Regions from separate parts of the Desulfonatronospira thiodismutans ASO3-1 genome, predicted to be linked through region 3. Evidence: predicted binding sites of a transcription regulator. Region 3 holds the regulator's gene; each other region holds the start of a gene.

Region 1 (5,260 bases), 350 kb from region 3:
GCTGAGCCATTTCCACCTGCAGCTTGCCCGCCCTGGAAGTGGCCCGCTGGGCAAAAATGTCCAGGATAAGCTGGGTGCGGTCAATAACCTTCCTGTCGGTAATGGAGGTCAGGTTTCGAAGCTGGGTGGGGCTCAGTTCCTGGTCGAATATGATAACCGATGCATTGGATTGCAGAGCCATGACTTCCAGTTCGGCAACCTTGCCTTTACCCATAATGGACTTGGGGTTGACCCTGTGGACCCTTTGAATCAGTGTATCCGACACTTCAAGGCCGGCGGTCCCGGCCAGGGCAGCCACTTCCTGCAGGGACCTTTCCTGTTCCTGCCTGGGACGGGTGTCCACGCTGACCAGGAGGGCATTGCCCTCGGCAGATACTTCCTGTGCAGTGCCTTCCCTGCCCAGTTCTTTTTCCAGAGATTCCACGCTGGCCTGATGGTCTGCTCCGGCCCTGCTCCAGTGCAGCGAGGGGTAAATCCTGTAGGGGGTTCGCTCGCGGTTGGGAGGCATGAGGTGGGCCCACTGGAACTGGTCGGGAAATCCCTGGGGATCCACCGTGATGACCGATATGGAATCCAGACGCAGAAACACCATGTCCATGAGGTCTTCGTCGGTGAGGCAGGTGCTGCCCATATGAGTATGCAGCAGTCTTACCCCGCGGAGCCTGCCGCTGCTCTCCCGGAGCCGGTCCAGGGCAGGAATGAGTATGCCTCCCTGGTCGCCCACGATTACCATGAGCACATGTCCGCGGCGGTCTATGATCAGGCCGATCTGTCTTTTTGTCTGGTGGGTCAGGCTGGCAAGTTCCCTGGCCTGCTCCGTGGTAAACCCGGAAGATGCAGGGAACTTGCGGAAGTAAAGCCTGGACAGGGCCTTGAGCTGGTGCGGCTTAAGGCCGGTGAGATTTCCAAAAGGTTTGTGAGCTATAAGTAATCTCCGTCTTGTTGGTTTAAGCGTAAGGGTTATATTTTCTGGTTGAAGTACCCCGAGATGACCTGGTCATAGCGGCTGGTTTTTGCGAAGGTAAAAGATGCCGTTTTAATCCTGAAGTCCAGGTCTATACCTTTTTTATCACGGAGCATATCCATGCAGGGCTGGTAAAATTCCGGGTCGGGCAGAACGCAGATGCTGGCGTGATTTTTGGCGGCTGCCCGCAAAAGGGTGGGACCGCCGATGTCGATCTGCTCAACAGCCTTTTCAATCCCGGGGTCGTCCTGGACTGCCTGTTCAAAGGCATAAAGATTCACGCAGACAATGTCTATGGGCTGAATGTTCATGGAGTCCAGGGTATCCATGTGCTCCGGGTTGTCTTTGTCCGCCAGGACCCCGGCATGAATATGGGGATGCAGCGTCTTGACCCTGCCGCCCAGAATTTCGGGGAACCCGGTGATATCGCTGACCGAGGTCACAGTTACACCGCTGTCCTGCAGCATTTTTTTGGTTCCTCCAGTGGAAATAATTTCCACTTCCATGGACGACAGAAACTGGCCCAGTTCCGTAATCCCGGTCTTGTCCGTAACACTAACAAGCGCTCTTTTTACAGGCAATAACTGCATTTGCTTTTCTCTCCTTTTTTGAAAAGAATGCCAAAAAGTTTTGCAAAAGACAAGTATCCGGCAGGGCAATTGCGGACCGGATTTAAGATTTCCAGTAAACCCGGTCCTGGATGGTCTTGGGGAGGAAAAGGAGAATGGTTTGCAGCTTATGCCTGAAGCGTTTGGTCCGGGTAGTCAGGTGCCGGCAAAATATGGAAGTGGTTTTCATACAACCACCCCTGCCCCTCCTTGCCCAAGGAGGGGAGTTTAGTGGAAGTGGTTTTCATACAACCACCCCTGCCCCTCCTTGCCCAAGGAGGGGAGTGGGCACAGTGCTCTTGACTCTGCTCAAGCCTGGAGTTGAGTCTTTGTTCGTCAAAATGCTCAAGCCGGGAGTTGAGCAACCATTCAGTGCCTCAATCGGCCCGGGGACAGTCCCCGCGACACCTTTTTCAGCACAATACAAAAAGTACATGCGCGAAGTTTTGTGAGCTTGCACAGTTAGTACATAGCGGGGGACAGTCCCCTGGGCCTGGTGCAAGTAATCACCATCGGGGAGCCCCCTGAATGGTTACGGAGCAGATACTCTGCCCGCAATACTGTCCAGAGGCTGCAGTCTGAACAGTTGCTTATCTTAGACAGCTGTCATCTGCGCCTGCAAAAAAAATCAGGCAACATTTGCCAGGAGTTCACCGGCCGCGGTGTTTTCGGGGTCCTGCTCCAGGATCCTGCGCGCATGCTCTTGCGCCTCACTGGCATGGCCCAGGGTCTTGAGGCAGCCGGCCAGGGCAAACCTGACGTCATTATTTTCAGGCTCAACTTCCAGATAAGCTTCCAGATAGGGCAGCACTTCCTGCAGCCTCTGCAGCCCATGGCCGACCTGCACCATGGCCAGCAGGGCCACTAGGTTGGAGGGCTTGAGGGTCAGGGCCTGTTGCAGGAGTTCAAAGGCCTTTTCCAGTGAGCCTATTTCAGCTTCTACCAGGGCCAGGCCTGCAAGGGCCTTGTCGCTGGCTTCCACGCTGCTGGCTTTGGAGTACAGGGAGTGGGCCTTCTGCAGTTCTCCCTTCTGAACCGCTATGGTGGCCAGGCCGAGATAGGGCTCGGCGTGCACGCCGTTGGAACCCGCCGCCTTTTTATAGTGCTCTTCTGCTTTATCCAGTTCTCCCATGAACAGGTAGCTTTCACCCAGCTCCTTGTTGATTTGGTAATCCAGACTGTTGTCCATGACATTCCTCCGTGGTTGTTGGTCAAAATTTTCTGAATGATTCTTTTGAAGCAAAATGTATGCCTGTATTCCCTGAGAAGGATTTTGTTGCCAGGTCCTGGAGCAGATAACAATTAACAATTAACTGATAACTTTTAACTCGCAGCCGGGAAAAGGCCGCGAAAGGCCCGGCTGGTGAACAGGCAGGAGGTCAGCCGGTATTATGGAACAGGAGTTGCTAATAAAGGAGCTAAGGTTGATTGTTTGAAACATTAAACCAGAAACAGCAGTAGAAATATTTTAAAGGAGAACAACAGATGAAAGCTTTATTCGGCGATCACATCCAACTGACTTCCAGGGTGCTGGACATGCGCCTTGAGCGTCAAAATGTTGTCTCTTCCAACCTGGCCAATGTCAAAACACCGGGGTACCAGGCCAGGAGAGTAGAGTTTGAAGAGCAGCTGCAATCAGCCCTGAACCTTGACGCCAGGGGCAAGATGGCCAGGACCGATCCCGGGCATGTATCAGGCGCTTTTGATCCCCAGGGGTTTAATGCTCAGTTTATAAAAAGCATGGAGCCCAGGGTTTACCAGGGGGAAGACGCCGTGGACCTGGACAAGGAAATGTCCATCATGTCCCAGAATACCTTGATGTACAATGCCCTTAGCATGGTGCAGCAGAAAAATTTTCAGGGACTTAAAACTGTAATCAGGGAAGGAGGACAATAATGAGTTTCATGAAATCTCTGGATATAGGCGCATCGGCCCTCAGTGCAGAGCGCACCCATCTTAACGTCATTTCCATGAACCTGGCCAATGCCAATACCACGCGCACCCCTGAAGGCGGACCTTATGAGCGTAAAAGCGTGCTGTTCAGGTCCACTCCACTGGAAACGCCTTTCGGCCATGCCATGCAGACCGAGCTGGAAAGGGAGCTTCGCGGGGTCAAGGCCCAGAAGGTGATGACGGACCAGCGCCCCTTTAAGATGGTTTACGATCCGGCCCACCCGGATGCAGACCAGGAGGGCTACGTCAAGACCCCGGATATCAATGTAGTTGAAGAAATGGCCAATATGTTGACCGCCATGCGAACCTACGAGGCCAATGTGTCTGCTGTGACCAACACCAAGAACATGTTCAACAAGGCCCTGGAAATCGGGCGGGGTTAATCCGGTCCAAAAAAACTGTGCCTGCCGCCCGGATAAAAGGCTGAAAGCAAGGAGAGAGACATGTCAGTTTCACCCATGGCCCTGAAGGCCTACACCGATGCTATGCAGACCGGCCAGAACATGGCCGGAGGGAAAGCTGCTTCAGGCAGCAACAAGGCATACAATGATTTTGCGGACACGCTCCAGTCTTCTCTTGGGGAGGTAAATAACCTCCAGACCGATAAAAAAGAGATGATAGAGGCCTTTGCTTCCGGAAAAACCCAGAATGTGCATGAACTGATGATCAGCCTGGAAAAGGCCGGTGTAGCCATGCAGATGACTTCCGCTGTTCGAAACAAGGTCATGGAGAGCTACAGGGAATTGATGCAGATGCCTTTTTAGAATTTTGCCTGTTGTTTTCGATTAAGATCACCAAACCTGAACCCTGAACCAGATAAAGGATTCCAGCATGCCCCCGTTCATTCAAGATCTGCAGGAAAAAGTTACCAGTCTGTGGTCCAGCAGCTCGGTGCCCCAGCGCATTCTGGTGGCCGGGCTCGGCCTTTCGGTCATTGCTGCTTTTGCCTTTCTGATGTTTTTCATCACCAGGCCGGATTACCGGGTTTTGTCCTCGGATCTGTATCCCGAGGATGCCTCCAGGGTGGTGGAGATCCTGGAAAGTGAGAACGTGCGCTACCAGCTCGAGGATGACGGCACTACCATTCTTGTTCCCGCAGACCAGGTGCACAAGATGCGTCTGGCCATTTCCGGGGAAGGTGTCCTGCGCGGGGAAGGTATGGGTTTCGAGCTTTTTGACGATACAGGCATAGGCCAGACTGACTTTGTGCAGAACGTCAATTATCAGCGGGCCCTGCAGGGTGAGCTGGCCCGGACCATATCAGAATTCTCCGAGGTGGAACACGCCAGGGTGCACCTGGTTATGCCTGAACGCAGTCTCTTTATTGAAGAAGAGACTCCGCCTTCGGCCTCCATAGTCCTTCAGCTCAGGTCCGGGCAGAGGCTGGAGTCCAGCCAGATCCAGAGCATTGTCAACCTGGTGGTCACCGGTGTCGAAGGAATGGACAGCGACAGGGTGACCATATCAGACACCAGCGGCAGGGTACTCTACGAGCCCCAGAAAGATCTCCTGGACGGTATGAGCAGCACTCAGCTGGAATACCAGCTCAATTTTCAAAGGGACCTGGAACGGCGTATCGAACATATGCTGACGCCTTTTGCAGGTCCGGGCAGGGTTATAGCCAAAGTGAATGCGGACCTGGATTTCGACAGGCGCACAACCAGGCAGGAAATTTTTGATCCTGACGGAAGCGTTGTCCGCAGTGAACAGAGATCCACTGAGGAAAGCAGTGGCG
Region 2 (5,260 bases), on a different contig from region 3:
TGGGCGGCCACCAGGGCCTCCATTTCCACCCCGGTAGCAGCTGTGGTGCGGGCTTCCGCCTCCACCACTATCCGGTTTTCATCCTGCTGTACGTCAAAGCGCACATCTACATAACTGAGAAAAAGGGGATGGCAGAGGGGGATCAGTTCTCCGGTTTTCTTGGCTGCCATAATGCCGGCCAGCTTGGCCGTAACCAGCACGTCCCCCTTGGGCAGTGCCTGTTTCATTAGCATATGCATGGTTGAAGAGGCCAGTCTGACCACGCTTCTGACTACAGCCTTTCTGCCGGTCTCCTGCTTGGAGCCCACATCAACCATTCCTACATGGCCCTGTTTGTCCACGTGCGTAAGTTCATCACCCATAACCTGCCCTACTCACCCATTACTTTTTTAAAGAATCGCTTGACCTTGTGCCCGGCCTTTTCCTTTTCCAGATTTTCAAACTCCTGCAGCAGCTCTTCCTGTCTTTTGCTCAGCTTGGTAGGAGTCTTGACCTGGACCTGGACCAGAAGGTCGCCGCGCTGGGTTCCGCCGGGATACGGCAGACCCATCCCGCTTAGTTGAAAAACCTTTCCGCTCTGGGTACCTTTGGGGATCTCCATGGAAATGGGCTCATCCAGGGTCGGCACTTCCACCTTGCCCCCAAGGGCAGCCTGGACAAAGGTGATGTCCACCTGGGTGACCAGGTCCTGGCCCTGCCTCTTGAAAGTGTCGTCCTCTTCCACAAAAATGACTACATACAGATCTCCGGCAGGACCTCCGTGCTCGCCGGGCTCGCCTTCGCCGCGCAGCCTCAGGCGGCTGCCGTTATCCACTCCTGCGGGCACCCGGACCTTGATATGTTTGTTGACCTGGATGACCCCCAGACCTTTGCATTTTTTACAGGGGTTGGTAATGAGCATTCCCTGGCCCTGACAAACCGCGCAGGGCATGGCCACCCGGAAAAATCCCTGGGTGCGGTGTACCTGGCCGCTGCCTCCGCAATGCTTGCATGTCTCGGCGGAATGCCCCGGCTCAGAACCCTGGCCGGTGCAGCGATCGCACTTTTCTCTCTTGGGCAGTTCCAGGTCCACTTCAGTGCCCTTGGCTGCCTCGCGGAAAGAGACAGTCAGGTTGTAACGAAGATCAGCACCTGCTCTGGCCCTTGGACCGGAACGGCGTCCACCGAAACCGAAAAAATCCCCGAATATATCGGAAAAGGAATCAAAAATGTCGTCAGTGCTCCTGAACCCATGAAAACCGTTGCCTTCCATGCCGGCATGACCCAGGTGGTCATATCTCTGACGCTTTTCCGGGTCGCTTAATACCTCGTAGGCTTCAGATGCGTCCTTGAACATGGTTTCAGCCTCAGGATCATCCGGGTTGCGGTCAGGATGGTACTTGAAAGCCATCTTGCGGTAAGCCTTTTTAATCTCTTCCTGACTTGCTTCCCGGGAGACCCCCAGCACCTCGTAATAATCCCTCTTTTCAGCCATGCCTAATCCACCTTGATTCCGGCTTTATGAATGGATTTGGATGGGATGACCTTGCCGGCAGCAATCTCCCTCAAGCTGGTGACCACATCCTTGTTTTTGCTTTCCACGAGAGGTTTATACCCCTCCCGGTACTGCTGAATCCTTCTGACCGACATCTGCACCAGCAAAAAACGGTTGTTAACCTTTTCCAGACAATCTTCTACAGTTATTCTGGCCATAGCCTACCTCTCAATTTATATAAAAAACTAAAAATACCGTTGTAGACCTGATTCCTTGAAAACAAGCCTCTTCAGGACCCAGAAAAAATAACCCGGCCCCATCGACAAAAACGAATATAAGTAACTGCAAAAGGGCTCCCGGGTCAAGAACAAAATCTCGCATTTTGTGCATTGCCCGCATGCAGACTTTATATTATTAGGCCCGGAATTGAAGCTGTCAATTGTTTCCGCTGGAACAAAACGCTGTCTATGGGAATTAAAAAAAATCTCAACCATGCACAGAAAATATGCCTGGGCCGCTGCGGCAAACTCATGCAGCAGACAGGCATGCTGTGGCCCGGGGCCCGGGTGGGCATCGCTGTCTCCGGCGGCGTGGACAGCTGGGTTCTGGCCAGAGTTTTGATGATACGCCAGAAAATAGTGCCCTTTTATTTCGAGATCATCCTTCTGCACGTCAACCCCGGATTCGATCCTGGCAACCACCAGCCCCTGGTGGACTGGCTGGGCGCAAACCCCCTTCCCGGGCATATCCAGTCCACGGACATAGGACCCAGGGCTCACAATCCCGGCAACACCAAGTCTCCCTGCTTCCTGTGCTCGTGGAGCAGGCGCAAGGTCCTTTTTGATCTCTGCAGAAAATACAGCCTGACCCACCTGGCCCTTGGACACAATGCCGAAGACCTGGCTGCTACCTTTTTCATGAACCTTATACAGACCTCCAGAGTGGACGGACTTTCCGCCAGAGAAGAGTTTTTCCAGGGCAGTTTGACCCTGATCCGGCCTCTGCTGCTGGTGGAGAAGAAATATATCCGCAATGCAGCCCGCAGGTGGGAACTGCCTGTCTGGGAAAACCCGTGCCCCTCAGCCGGAGCCAGCAAGAGAACGGAGATGGAGGGAATGCTGGATGTGTTGTCCGGAGGAAACAAAAAGACAAGACAGAATATATTGAATGCTTTTAAGCGCTGGCAGCTTGACTTGGCCTGTAACTTAAAATAGGAATTCATGAATTGTTTATCAGAATTTACTGCTGCAAACCTTTGAAGCACATTTACAAAGGGGTAACAGTTTAGCCCTTTTTAAGGAAAGCAGGGGACATTAAGGAAAGCAGGGGACAGGCACCCCCGCACTTATTTTTCTAAAGGAAGATTGACAGGTTTTAAAATAAGTGCGGGGAGAGCCAGTCCCCATTCCAAATGCAAATGGCTAAACTTTTACACAAAGGGAATCAACATGCTTTTTAAAAAATACCAGTTGGTTATATTTAAAGACAAACATGGATCGTGCTCCAGTATTACATTAAGAGGCTGGGTTTTCATGTTTGCCCTTTTGCTGATCCTGGCCGTAGCCGGAACCAACGTTTACCTCTGGAAGCATTACCAGGAGTACAGGACCGTCAGTCAGCAGTTGAACCGTTCCCAGGACACGGTCCAGTCCCAGAAAATTCAACTCACCACCCTGTTTCACAAGTTTCATGACCTTGAACAGAACCTGGAGCGGGTCCAGGAGTTCGACGACAAGCTCCGGGTCATGCTGAACCTTGAGCCTCCCAGAGAACTTAACCCCAATCCAATAGGCGGGACCAGTGAAAACACCTCCCCTTCATCGTTTCCCTTCTACCGCCAGGAGATGCTCACCAGACAGATGCACAACTTTCTGGACCAACTGAGCAAAGAAGCCCGCCTGGAAGAAATAAAACAGCAGGAGATCCTGCAGGCCCTGCATCAGCAAAAAGATCTCCTTTCCAGTACTCCTTCCATCTGGCCTGCCCAGGGATGGGTATCCTCGGATTTCGGGTATCGTTCCTCACCCTTTACCGGCCAGCGGGAATTTCATAAGGGCCTGGACATTTCAGCTCCAGAAGGTACGCCCATTTATGCTCCGGCATCAGGTAAAGTCACTTTTACCGGCAGGGACGGTGGATACGGCATAACCATGGTCATTGATCACGGCAGGGGAATTACAACCAGGTATGCCCACCTGCAGCGCTACGTAGCTGATGAAGAAACCAAGGTATCCCGGGGAGAGCTTATTGGCTACGTGGGCAACACCGGCAGAAGCACCGGCCCACACCTGCACTACGAAGTACGCCTCAACAACATGCCGGTAAACCCCAAAAGATACATTCTGAACTGACCTGATAAGTGCCCGCAATCCAGTTATCTGTTATCAGTTAATTGTTATTCAGTTTATTATGACCCCAGTGAAACCCTGCTATGCAGGAAATCCTTCGGATTTGTTTCACCTGGCAGGCCCAGTGTATTGGAAGAATATACACGGGGATAGTCTCCTTCAATTCCGCCATTCAATTCCGCTCGCCCCTTCGCCAAGTCGCTGAAATCGCTCAAGTCGCCCCTTCGCTCCCTCGCTTCTTCCCGCTCCCCCAATCTGGCCCGTCTCTTGCTAATCAGCGGGCATGGACATATTCAATTTCAACCCTGAAACCGTATTCAGCTTCTGGCTGACCTTCTTCAGAGTAAGCCTGGTGGTGTTCCTGCTGCCCTTTTTCGGGGGTGAGGCTATGCCCGTACCCATCAAGGCCGCCCTGTGCATTGTTCTATCCCTGGCCCTCTGGCCGCATCTTTCCTTTGATGCGCAATACTTCCCTGAACATCCGGCCCAGATTGCGGTCATGATTATGGGCGAACTGGTTCTGGGGCTTATCCTGGGATTGATCGTGCATTTTCTCTTCGCCGCCATCCAGACAGGGGGAGACCTCATTGCCTTTCAGATGGGCTTTAAAATGATGAACGTGGTGGACCCCCTTACCGGCCTGCAGGAGTCAATAACCACACAGTTTCTGTATATGTGCTCCATGCTGGTGTTTCTAAGCATCAACGGCCACCTGTATATGCTCATGGGCCTGACCCAGAGCTTTGACCTGATACCTCCGGGGGGGCTGTTCATCACCCCGGAGCTTATTAACCAGATCATATATTATTCCAGTCAAATTTTTGTCCTGGCCTTTAAAATTGCTTCTCCAATTATCGCCACGGTCTTCCTGGTCAACCTGGGCCTGGCGTTTATGGCCAGAACCGCTCCCCAGATGAATGTTCTGCTTTTGGGTTTCCCCATAAAGATTGCAGTGGGACTGCTTTTTCTGAGCCTGGTTTTCCAGCTCATCAGCCTGTATGTATCCGGCTTCATCTCCGATCTGGGGGGCACCATGTATAACCTGCTGCGGGCGGCTGCCGGTCCTTCGTGAAGTAACAAGGCGGAATACATCTAATCTTCTGGTAAGTTGAAAGTTATCAGTTAATTGTTGATAGTCCAAAAAAATATTTATTATTGCAGAGTGTTAGATGCCTCAGAAAGACCCCAGTAAAACAGAAGACGCAACCCCGAAACGGCGGAAAAAGGCCCGGGAACAGGGGAATGTACCCAAAAGCCAGGAGATGCCCAAGATCATCAGCCTCATCGCCGGCATTCTTGCTCTGCGCCTGTTTTTCCCCCATATCAGGGATACGTACATGGAGATGACCGAATGGTTCATGGACCAGGCCTTTCATTATCAGCTCAACCCGGAAAGCCTCTATCACCTGGCTGTTTTCAGCATCCAGAATATTGCCAG
Region 3 (5,260 bases):
ATCATCCCCCCCACCAAAGGCCGGGTGGCACTGGCCGGTCAAGATATAACTGGACTTTCGCTGCCCAAAAGGGCAGAGTTGGGGATGAGTTATCTGCCGCAGGAAAGCTCCATTTTTAAAAAACTGAGCGTCTATGACAACTTGATGCTTATCCTGGAGTACACCTGCAGGGACAGAAAGCTCCGCCGGGAAAAGGCCGAGTCTTTGATGCACGAACTGGGAATATCTAAGCTTGCTCATCAGAAGGCCTCCTTTCTTTCCGGAGGGGAAAGGCGGCGTCTGGAAATAGCCAGGTCCCTGATAAAGGACCCTGAATTCATTCTTCTGGACGAACCCTTTGCAGGCATTGATCCCATTGCAGTGGATGATATCCAGAAAATTGTGCTTAAGCTAAAGGAAAAAAACATAGGTGTGCTCATTTCAGATCACAACGTGCGCGAAACCCTGAAAATCTGCGACAGGGCATCCCTCGTATTTGAAGGCCAGGTTATACTGAACGGCACACCAGGGGAAATAGCCCAGGACGCCCGGGCCAGACAGGTATACCTGGGAGAATCGTTTCAATTGTAAGCAGGTTATATAAATATGTCCCTGGAACTCAGACAACAGCTCAAATTATCACAGCAACTGGTGATGACTCCGCAGCTGCAGCAGGCCATCAAGCTGTTGCAGCTTTCCAGGGTGGAGCTGTTGGAGGTGGTGCAGCAGGAACTCATGGAAAACCCCATCCTGGAGGAGGTCCAGTACCAGGAGGATGAGCAGACGGCCCGGGATGTACACGAAGAAGCCAACCGCAAAACAAGCCTCAACAGCGAAGAACAGTCCATGATCAAAAATGCGGACTGGGAAAACTATCTGGGCGAATTTTCCAGCAGTTCCAAGCAGTCGGTGCACCATGAAAGGGAGACCCCGGAAGAGATGCAAAGTTTCGAGGCCAGACACTCTTCCAAGCCCTCACTGGAAGGACATCTCTTCTGGCAGTTGCAGCTGCAGGATTTTTCCGAAGAAGATATGGTTGTCGGCGAAGAGATCATCGGCAATCTGGATTCCCGCGGCTATCTCCAGGCCACTTCCCGGGAAATATCCGAATCCACCGGCGCAGAACAGGAGCAGGTGAAAAGAGTTTTAAAACGTATACAGCATTTCGACCCCATTGGCATAGGTTCCAGAAACATCCAGGAATGTCTTCTGGTACAGCTTGAAGCCTTAAACGAGGACGATCCTGTGCTCACTTCACTGGTAAAGGAGCACCTGGAAGACATTGAAAAAAACCGCATTGCCCCGCTTCTGAAAAAATTCAAGGTCAGCCGGGAGTACATGCAGGAATACATTGAGGTCATAAGAAGCCTGGACCCTTTCCCCGGCTCCAGCTACGGCAGCGAGGATGTTGTTTACATCAGCCCGGATATTTATGTTTACAAATACGAAGACGATTTTATCATCCTTTTGAATGAAGACGGGTTGCCCAACCTGCAGCTCAGTTCCTTTTATACTGGTGAAAACCAGCTGGTCAAAGACAAGAAAAACAAGCAGGAGAACGAATACATCCAGGAAAAAACGCGTTCAGCGGTGTGGCTCATGAAAAGCCTGCACCAGAGGCAGCGCACTCTGTACAAGGTTATGCAGAGCATACTCAAATTTCAAAAGGAGTTCTTCGAGCACGGAGTAAGCCGGTTAAAGCCTCTTATACTCAAGGAAGTGGCCGAGGACATTGAGATGCACGAGTCAACGGTGAGCAGGATCACCACCAGCAAGTACGTGTCTACTCCCTACGGCATTTTTGAACTCAAGTTTTTCTTCAACAGCGCCTTGAGCATGGACGGAGGCGGCCACGTGGGTTCCGAGAGTGTAAAGGCAGCCATCAAGAAGATGGTTCGCGAGGAAGACCCCAAAAAACCACTGAGCGATGAAGCCATAGCTGCCATTTTGAAAGAAAACCTGGATGTAAATATCGCCAGGCGTACTGTGGCCAAGTACCGCATGGCTCTGGACATTCCCTCTTCCTCAAAGAGGAAAAAATTCTTCTGACTCCAAAAGCCATATACAAATCCAAGGAGGCTAGCATGCACATCAAATTCAATTTCAAAAGTTTTGAACCCTCTGATCACCTGAAAAATTACGCCCAGGATCGTTTTGAAAAATTGTCCAAATATATAACTGACAATGACGACGTTTCTCTGCAGGTAAATATGGAGGTAGAAAAATTCAGGCACATAGCTGAATGCATCCTCACTGGTAAAGATCTGCATATCTCTGCCAACGAAGAAACAGAAGACATGTACTCCACCGTGGACCTTAGCCTGGACAAGCTTGAAGCCCAGCTCAAGAAACAAAGAGATAAGATCAAGGACAAAAAGAAAAAAACACGAGAAAAACAGCAGGTGCGCATGGATGTGGTCAGTTTTTCCCCGGCAGAGGAGGGACAGAGCCGGGAGCCCCGCATAGTGGCCACGGATCAGTACGAGCCCAAACCCATGCCCCTGGACGAGGCCGCCATGCAGCTGGAAAACCTGGGATACGAATTTTTGGTCTTTTTAAACGCTGAAACCGAAAGGGTAAACGTGGTTTATCGCCGCAAGGACGGGGACTTCGGCTTTATTGACCCAGGCGTATAGACAGGTCTGGCATAACAGAGAGATACAATGCATCTTGCTGATTTTTTAAGCCCGGACCAGATTGTCGCCGGCCTGGTCTCCAGAAACAAGACGGAAGTCCTGGATGAACTGGCCGCCCCCCTGGTGGAAAAACACGACTTCCTGGACCGCAATGAAGTCAACAATGTGCTCGTGAGCAGGGAGAACCTGGGCACCACCGGCATAGGCGACGGCGTGGCCATACCTCACGGCAAGATCGCCGGCCTGGATAACATCCTTATCAGCGCCGGTCTGAGCCGGGAAGGTGTGGATTTCTCCGCCCTGGATCACAAGCCGGTACACATTTTTTTCCTGGTCCTGGCTCCGGAAAAAAGCGCTGGCAAGCATTTAAAAATCCTGGCTTTTATCTCCAGGCTGCTGCAGGACCCTGACTTCAAGGATTGCTTTATAAATGCCCAGTCCAGGGAAGAACTATGGAAACTCATAAACAGGGTTTAATCCGGGACGTACCAGGCAGAGAAAAAGAACATGCGGGCTGCTACCCGGTAATTATTGTCACCGGCCTGTCCGGGGCTGGAAAAAGCACCGCCCTGAACGTCTTTGAAGACCTGGGTTTTTTTTGCGTGGACGGGCTTCCAGTGACCTTGGCCCCTACGATAATGGAGCTTTTCTCCAGAGAAAACCCCAAAAACTTCCGGGGGCTGGCCCTGGGTATGGACCTGCGCCAGAGCGACTTCGCCAGGGAATGGTCCAGGGTGAGGGACAGGATGTCCCAGAACAGAATCTGCCTGCAGATAATCTACCTTGAAGCCAGCTCTGGAGTGCTGGTGCGCAGGTACGCTGAAACCAGACGCCCGCACCCCATGGAAGGAGAAGGAATCGGCCTGGAACAGGCCCTGGAAAAGGAAAAACAGATCCTGGAACCACTGCGCAGCGATGCTCACCTGGTGGTGGACACATCGGATTTCAGCATCCACGACCTGCGCCGGGCACTCAAGGAAAAATGGGAATGCCTGGACCAGGTTCTTGCCGGTATACGGGTGCATATAATTTCCTTTGGATTCAAATACGGCATGCCTTCCGAGGCCGACATGGTCCAGGACCTGCGTTTTCTGCCCAACCCTTTTTTTGAACCAGAACTCAAAAGCCTGTCAGGCAGAGATACGGCTATTGCGGATTATGTGCTGGGCAAGCCTCCGGGGTCTTCCTATCTGGAAAAATACAAGGACTTCCTTGGCTTTATCCTGCCCCTGTTTCAAAAGGAGGGCCGCTACAGGCTGACCATGGCTTTCGGGTGTACCGGGGGCAGACATCGCTCCGTGGCTGTAGCCGAAAACGTGGCGGATTTTCTGAAAAAAAACGGCTACTTAGTGTCACTGGAACACCGACATTTTCAACTGGGTTGATTGCTTGCAGCAGTAGATAGCAAATCCCCTCCCCGGCCAGGAGGGCCGTGGGTGTTGACAGCTTACAATCAACCACCCCCGACCCCTCCTTAACTAAGGAGGGGAGCAGATCGAGGCGTGGCAACACTCTGTCGCATGCATCTGTATAAATAATTCGTAAGGAAGGGAGTTGATTATCGAACCACCCCCAACCCCTCCTTAACCAAGGAGGGGAGCAGATCGAGGCGTGGCAACACTCTGTCGCATGCATCTGTATAAATACTTCGTAAGGAAGGGAGTTGATTATCGAACCACCCCCGACCCCTCCTTAACTAAGGAGGGGAGCAGATCGAGGCGTGGCAACACTCTGTCGCATGCATCTGTATAAATACTTCGTAAGGAAGGGAGTTGATTATCGAACCACCCCCGACCCCTCCTTAACTAAGGAGGGGAGCAGATCGAGGCGTGGCAACACTCTGTCGCATGCATCTGTATAAATACTTCGTCTGGATCGTGATTAAACTTCCACCACCCAAGCAAGTCCAAGCCACGGTTTAGCTCCCCTCCTTGACAAGGAGGGGTCGGGGGTGGTTGTATAAAATCCCTTCCTTAACTGCTCCATTTTTCAAGCAGTAAGAATGGTTACAGGGGAGCAGATCGAGGCACTGTCGTACTCTGTCGCAGGCATTCAACTATCAGGAATTCCAGATACAAACAAAGAGTACTGAAAAACTTTTTCACAGAAAATATAAAGTACCTTGCACCTGCGTGAATCCAGGGCACGGTGCAGCTCCCCTCCTTGGTTAAGGAGGGGCCGGGTAAGGAAGGGAGTTGATTATCGAACCACCCCCAACCCCTCCTTAACCAAGGAGGGGAGCAGATCGAGGCGTGGCAACACTCTGTCGCATGCATCTGTATAAATACTTCGTCTGGATCGTGATTAAACTTCCACCACCCAAGCAAGTCCAAGCCACGGTTTAGCTCCCCTCCTTGACAAGGAGGGGTCGGGGGTGGTTGTATAAAATCCCTTCCTTATCTGCTCCATTTTTCAAGCAGTAAGGAGAAATCGGGGATGGTTGACAACCAACTTTGAAACATCCCATTTTCAAATTAAACCTGTGACCAGAGCATCATGATAGGAATTATATTAGTCACTCACGGCGATTTCGGGTCCGGTCTTCTGCATGCGGCGCAGACCATGGTGGGAGAAAGCGGCAACTGCTGCGCCATAGGAGTGGATGTTTCCAGGCCCATGCAGGATATCATTGACCAGTTGAAGCA
Region 4 (5,260 bases), 280 kb from region 3:
CTGCACTGGGACAGCTTGCCGCCGGTGTGGCCCACGAACTGGGAACCCCTCTAAGCGTGGTCAGCGGAAAAGCCCAGAGAGCCCAGAGAAAAAAGGGGCTTCCCCCCGAGCTCAATGCAACCATGCAGGAAATCCGCCAGGAAGTGGAGCGCATGGAGAATATCATCAGGCAGCTTCTGGACTTCAGCCGGCGAAACGAACAGCAGAAAAGAAATGTCTCCATGAAACAGCTTGCCCGTTCCGCCCATGCTTCAGCGGAAGAAGAGGCCAGGAACACCGGTCATGAGCTATCCATCCAGGAGCCGGACAGGGAAATACACATCAAGGCCGACCCCACCCGCATAGAGCAGGCTCTGGTCAACCTTTTGAAAAACGCCCTGCAATCAAGTTCAAACGCCCTTGCCCGGATCTCCTGGGGAGAGGACAGCGGATGGGCCTGGTTTCAGGTGGACGACAACGGCCCCGGAATTTCGGAGGACATAAAGTCCAAACTGTTTGAGCCCTTTTTTACAACAAAAAGCGTGGGCATGGGGACAGGGCTCGGCCTTGCCGTGGTCCACGGCATCGCTGAAGAGCACAGCGGATATGTAGAGGTTGGGCAAAGCGATATGGGCGGAGCCATGTTTCGCATCTGGCTCCCTCTTTCTTAATCAAAAAACCGGGGAAGCCGGCCCAGGGAAAAGACCATGAACCAGGTTCAGATAAAGAACAGCAAATTGCTTATTGTTGAAGATGATAAGGGACTGGGGCAGCTTCTCACCGAAGAGGTCCAGGACAACGGCCTTGAAGCATTCTGGTGTTCCAGTGCTGAAGAGGCTCTTTCCATGATGAACTCCTGGAACCCGGACCTTGTGGTAAGCGACTTGAGGCTGCCCGGTATGGACGGACTTGAATTTCTCCAGAAAGTCCGGGACAACTTCCCGGATAATCAGCCCGATTTTCTTGTTATCACCGCATTCGGGACCATATCCAGAGCCGTGGAAACTCTCAAGGCAGGAGCCGAGGATTTTCTGACCAAACCCCTGGATCTGGATCACTTCATTCTTACTGTGGAGAGAGTGCTTCGAAACCGCGCCCTGCGCCTGGAAGTCAAGCAGATCAAAAGCCTGCTCAACTCCGACAGCTTTCATGACATGTATGGCCAGAGCAGGTGCATGCGCTTTCTTTTCGACCAGATAACCAGGGTGGCCCAGGCCGACGGTCCGGTGCTCATCCTGGGAGAGTCGGGTACAGGCAAGGAGCTTGTGGCCAGGGCCATCCACGGCGAAAGCAAAAGGGCTCAGAACCCGTTTCTGGCGGTCAACTGCGCCGGCATTCCCGAGCATCTCCTGGAAAGCGAATTCTTCGGACACAAGGCCGGCGCATTCACCGGGGCCAGCAAAACCAGGCAGGGACTCTTTGCCGAGGCCCACGGGGGCACCCTGCTTCTGGACGAGATCTCGGAAATGCCCCTCTTCATGCAGGCCAAACTGCTGCGCCTGCTGCAGGACGGCAAAGTGCGTCCCGTGGGGGGAAACCAGGAAGAGCAGGTGGATGTGCGTATCCTGGCCGCCACCCACAGGGACCTGGAAGAAGAGGTCCGCCATGGCCACTTCCGGGAAGACCTTTTCTACCGCCTGGAGACATTCACCCTGAGGATTCCTCCTTTAAGAGAGCGGGAAACAGACCTGGAACTCCTGGCTGAAAGACTCCTGCGCCGATTCTGCGTCCAGACGGGCAAAAAAATACAGGGGTTTTCACAACAGGCCCTGAACATCCTGGAAAAATATCATTTCCCGGGCAATGTACGCGAACTGCAGAATGCCGTGGAAAGAGCAGTAACGTTCTGCGACGGCAACGAAATTCTGCCCAGGCACCTGCCGGCGCGCATCCGGGACAACCAGTCCTCTTCCCAGGAAAGTCAGGCACATGTCTCTCAGCAGCTGTTCCAGGACCAGAACCTTCCCCCGTTATCCGAGGTGGAACAGCGCTACATCCAGCACGTGCTGGACAAAGTGGGGGGCAACAAGCGCAGGGCAGCATCAATTCTGGGCATAGGCAGGCGTACTCTCTACCGCAGGCTGGGAGAAGAGGTGAGCGGATAACGCCTGCACCCTGCACAAAACCGTCTCATGTGTCATATATACACATAAATTACCTGCATCCCTGGCACACTCAGCCCGGCCACGATCTGCAAAAAATCCTCTCAGCCATTGCCTGCAGCCTGCCTGCAAGCTCAATGCAAGACTGGCACACCACTTGCTTTAAATATTTTATGTGTTTCTTTGCTGCACAGGTAGTGCGGCACAACAATTAATTTATTTATTTGGAGGGTTGAATGTTTAGCACGAAAAGTTCAATTGTTCTCAGTCTGGCAGCAGCGGTAATGCTGATCCTCGGCTTCGGCCTGAACGTACAGGCCCAGCAGGAATACCAGCAGGAAGGCCAACAGCAGCAGTATCAGCAGGAAATGATGCAGCAGCAGCAGGCTCCTGACATTGATGTCAGCGATGCCGAACTGGACCAGGTTGCTGATGCCTACCAGGCAGTGACGGATGTGCGTGAGAAATTCCAGCAGGAACTGGGGGAAGTCTCTGATCCTGAAAGGGCCCAGGAACTGCAGCAGCAGGCTGGTGAAGAAATGGTAGAAGCTGTTGAAGCCCAGGGGCTGGATGTACAGACCTACAACCAGGTCATGGAAGCAGCCCAGGTGGATGAAGAACTCAGGAACCAGCTCCTGGAACGCCTTGAAGGAATGCAGTAATCGATTTTCAGGAGGTAACGGCAAATGTGGATTAAAGGAACGTTATTGACACTGGCTGCAGTACTGGTACTTGGTTTTTCCATGGGCTGCGAGCCAGAACAGGAAATGGACGCACCAGAAGGCTTTGAAGAACAGGCACCGCCTGAAGGCTACGATCAGCCTGCTCCCGAGGGCTACGGAGAACCAGCACCCGATGCCTACGAGCAGCCTGCACCCGAAGGGTATGAACAGCCCGAAGGCGAAGATCCCTACGGTGACCCGGGAGAAGAGCCCGGATTCTAAACAGTAACGAACAAAGATCGCTGACTTTTTTCAAAAGCGACATCAAGGCCCTCCAGCCAGCTGGAGGGCCTTTTTTTGCTGCAAAGCATATAAACGGACTATTTGCCGGTTTGCATCAGCGGCTGAAGCTTGACAACACACTGGAAATAATGATTGTGATTTGATTAGCAAAGTTGTTACAAAAAACATTTCAGTTTAAGAAAAAAATTTTATTAAGCAAGTCCACACCTGTTTTTTAGTTATTCATTTTTTACGGCATGCAAAAAGAGATACAAGATATAACATCCCGGGACACATCCACACACAGTTGCCCCGACCAGGAAAACGTATCACCCCTTTTTTTTGATAAAAGCGACTACGATCTCCTGCGCATGGTCAATGATGTCTACACCCGCAAGACTTACCCCGAGCAGAAAAGACTGCTGACCCCACATCTGCACCCTCACGGCATCAAGGAAATGGCCGCCCCAAGGGCGCAGCGCATAGCCTATTCCGTGATTCAGCTCCTGGAATCCCTGGAAAGCGGGGAACGACAGGACAGGATAAGCGCCCTGGGCTCTTTGCGCGACGAGGTCCTTTATACTTCCCACGGACACATGCGCATAAACACCGCCAGGGTTCTGGTGGAAATAATGAAAAACCTGGTCCGCAGCCACGGCGACTGCAGACGACAGCTGGAGCTGGCCAGGGACTTTGCCATGGTCTCTCTGGGCAAACCCCGCAAGGTCCGCTCGGAACTGAAGAGATACCATCTCCTGGAGATGCCGGAAGAGTGGAACCAGGTGGCTTTTGACGAGCATGTCCACGATGTAAACACCACCGGCAGAAAATCACCCACACATCTTATTATGGACGCCTGGATCAAAGGCATCCGCAGGCTCACAGTTATCTATTACAACCATGTTCCCCGGGAAGCCGCCGAAGAACTGCTGCAAGCGGCTTCCATCATGGACATCAAGGTCATGGTGGGCATAGAATTCACCGTGAAGCTAAGAGACAAGCCCGTGCGCATGGTCTGGGTGCCCCGGGGCTTCAGCGACTCCGGAGGATTTATAGATTTTCTGCGCTCCCCGCGCATCCGCCAGTTCATGGATCAGGGCCGCGAAATATCCAGCCTGACCAGGTCCTATGTCCTGCGCCTGCTGCATTCCTTCAACCGCAATCATCTTCCGGCAATCAACCAGGAGATGGGGCTGAACCTGGCCCCTCTGGACGAAAACAGCTTTCTAAAATCCGTGGGGCAGGGGCAGGTTTCAGTACACCACCTGGGCAAATACATCCACGAACTTATCTCTGCAGAACTGGCGGCAAAAAATTGTTACAGCCGTCCCGGGCAAAGTCCGGATCCTTCCGGAGAAGCCGATGACATGGTCCAGGAACCGGACATCTACGATATCATCGAAAACTACCTGCGCACTTCCCAGAACCCTGACGTTCCGGACATATTCGAGACTGAAGATCCCCCCGAGCTTTTGACCCTGACCCCGGAAGAACTGGCGGAAAAACTAAAGAGCCTGCATGCCAATTCCAACATCACCCTCAACCTGTGCGACCTCAAGGTAGAGGACGTCATTGAAATCCTTTTCGACTGCAAGGGCATGATCACTCACCTGGAGATCCTGAACCTGAAAAACCAGGTCCTGGGCCGGGAACACGACAAGGAAAGGATCATAAACCTGCAGAATGCCATCAACGCCGGTAACGTCATCAAACTGAAAAAATACCTGGGGCAGCTGGTGCGCGAAGCTGAAGAGCGCCAGAGCCTTGATTCCTCCAGGCGGGACAAGCTGGTGGAAATACTTTGCGATATATCCACTCTGCAGTCCTTTTATCAGAACCGTCCCCTCTACGGGTGCATCGGATCCGATTCCACCGGCCGTTCCGGTCGTGTTTACGGCATGGGCCTGATACTCTCGGAATCGCTTCCACGAAGCGCCCGCAGGCAGCTTGCGGGCGGGAGCAGGAATGACCACCAGAGACTGGACGTGGGCATAAAATCCCTGACTCAGGATACTTATATCCCCAAGACCCGCTACAATTTTCTCTCAGCCGGGGTCTCCAGGGTTCTGAAGAAAATCCCGGCCCTGAACAGGCTGGAATACCAGAGAGTGCGCGAATGGATCGTGCAGGACTACTACAGCCTGTCCCCGGAAAAGAGTAATATTTTCACCCTGGGGGGGATACACTCCCCCGGGGAGGACGGTCCCGGCGGAAGGCACAATGAAACTAAAAGAA

The links. The regulator sigma-54, encoded in region 3, starts transcription at its own class of promoters, with help from an activator protein. The targets are predictions, from matches to a motif close to CTGGCACGGNNNNTGCTT.
Region 1: flgB (flagellar basal body rod protein FlgB) is a predicted target of sigma-54. The motif match lies at 2,964-2,981, and genes of this name have one in related genera.
Region 2: fliR (flagellar biosynthetic protein FliR) is a predicted target of sigma-54. The motif match lies at 4,078-4,095, and genes of this name have one in related genera.
Region 4: DTHIO_RS15500 (DUF4168 domain-containing protein) is a predicted target of sigma-54. The motif match lies at 2,227-2,244, and genes of this name have one in related genera.

The regions. Positions count from the first base shown of each region.
Region 1 covers NZ_ACJN02000003.1:856,993-862,252, reverse strand. The annotation lists gene hflX (GTPase HflX) at 1-631, opposite strand, end outside; gene DTHIO_RS22505 (hypothetical protein) at 632-931, shown strand; gene DTHIO_RS15855 (IMP cyclohydrolase) at 961-1,554, opposite strand; gene DTHIO_RS22745 (hypothetical protein) at 1,637-1,762, opposite strand; gene DTHIO_RS15850 (tetratricopeptide repeat protein) at 2,201-2,761, opposite strand; gene flgB (flagellar basal body rod protein FlgB) at 3,058-3,468, shown strand; gene flgC (flagellar basal body rod protein FlgC) at 3,468-3,908, shown strand; gene fliE (flagellar hook-basal body complex protein FliE) at 3,969-4,289, shown strand; gene fliF (flagellar basal-body MS-ring/collar protein FliF) at 4,357-5,260, shown strand, end outside.
Region 2 covers NZ_ACJN02000001.1:895,142-900,401, forward strand. The annotation lists gene moaC (cyclic pyranopterin monophosphate synthase MoaC) at 1-362, opposite strand, end outside; gene dnaJ (molecular chaperone DnaJ) at 371-1,474, opposite strand; gene rpoZ (DNA-directed RNA polymerase subunit omega) at 1,477-1,692, opposite strand; gene DTHIO_RS04050 (tRNA lysidine(34) synthetase) at 1,942-2,688, shown strand; gene DTHIO_RS04055 (M23 family metallopeptidase) at 2,923-3,825, shown strand; gene fliR (flagellar biosynthetic protein FliR) at 4,106-4,894, shown strand; gene flhB (flagellar biosynthesis protein FlhB) at 4,992-5,260, shown strand, end outside.
Region 3 covers NZ_ACJN02000003.1:504,530-509,789, forward strand. The annotation lists gene lptB (LPS export ABC transporter ATP-binding protein) at 1-570, shown strand, start outside; gene rpoN (RNA polymerase factor sigma-54) at 586-2,028, shown strand; gene hpf (ribosome hibernation-promoting factor, HPF/YfiA family) at 2,064-2,615, shown strand; gene DTHIO_RS14280 (PTS sugar transporter subunit IIA) at 2,643-3,092, shown strand; gene rapZ (RNase adapter RapZ) at 3,068-4,000, shown strand; gene DTHIO_RS14290 (PTS sugar transporter subunit IIA) at 5,112-5,260, shown strand, end outside.
Region 4 covers NZ_ACJN02000003.1:781,566-786,825, forward strand. The annotation lists gene DTHIO_RS15490 (sensor histidine kinase) at 1-650, shown strand, start outside; gene DTHIO_RS15495 (sigma-54-dependent transcriptional regulator) at 687-2,084, shown strand; gene DTHIO_RS15500 (DUF4168 domain-containing protein) at 2,318-2,743, shown strand; gene DTHIO_RS15505 (hypothetical protein) at 2,768-3,025, shown strand; gene DTHIO_RS15510 (MFS transporter) at 3,283-5,260, shown strand, end outside.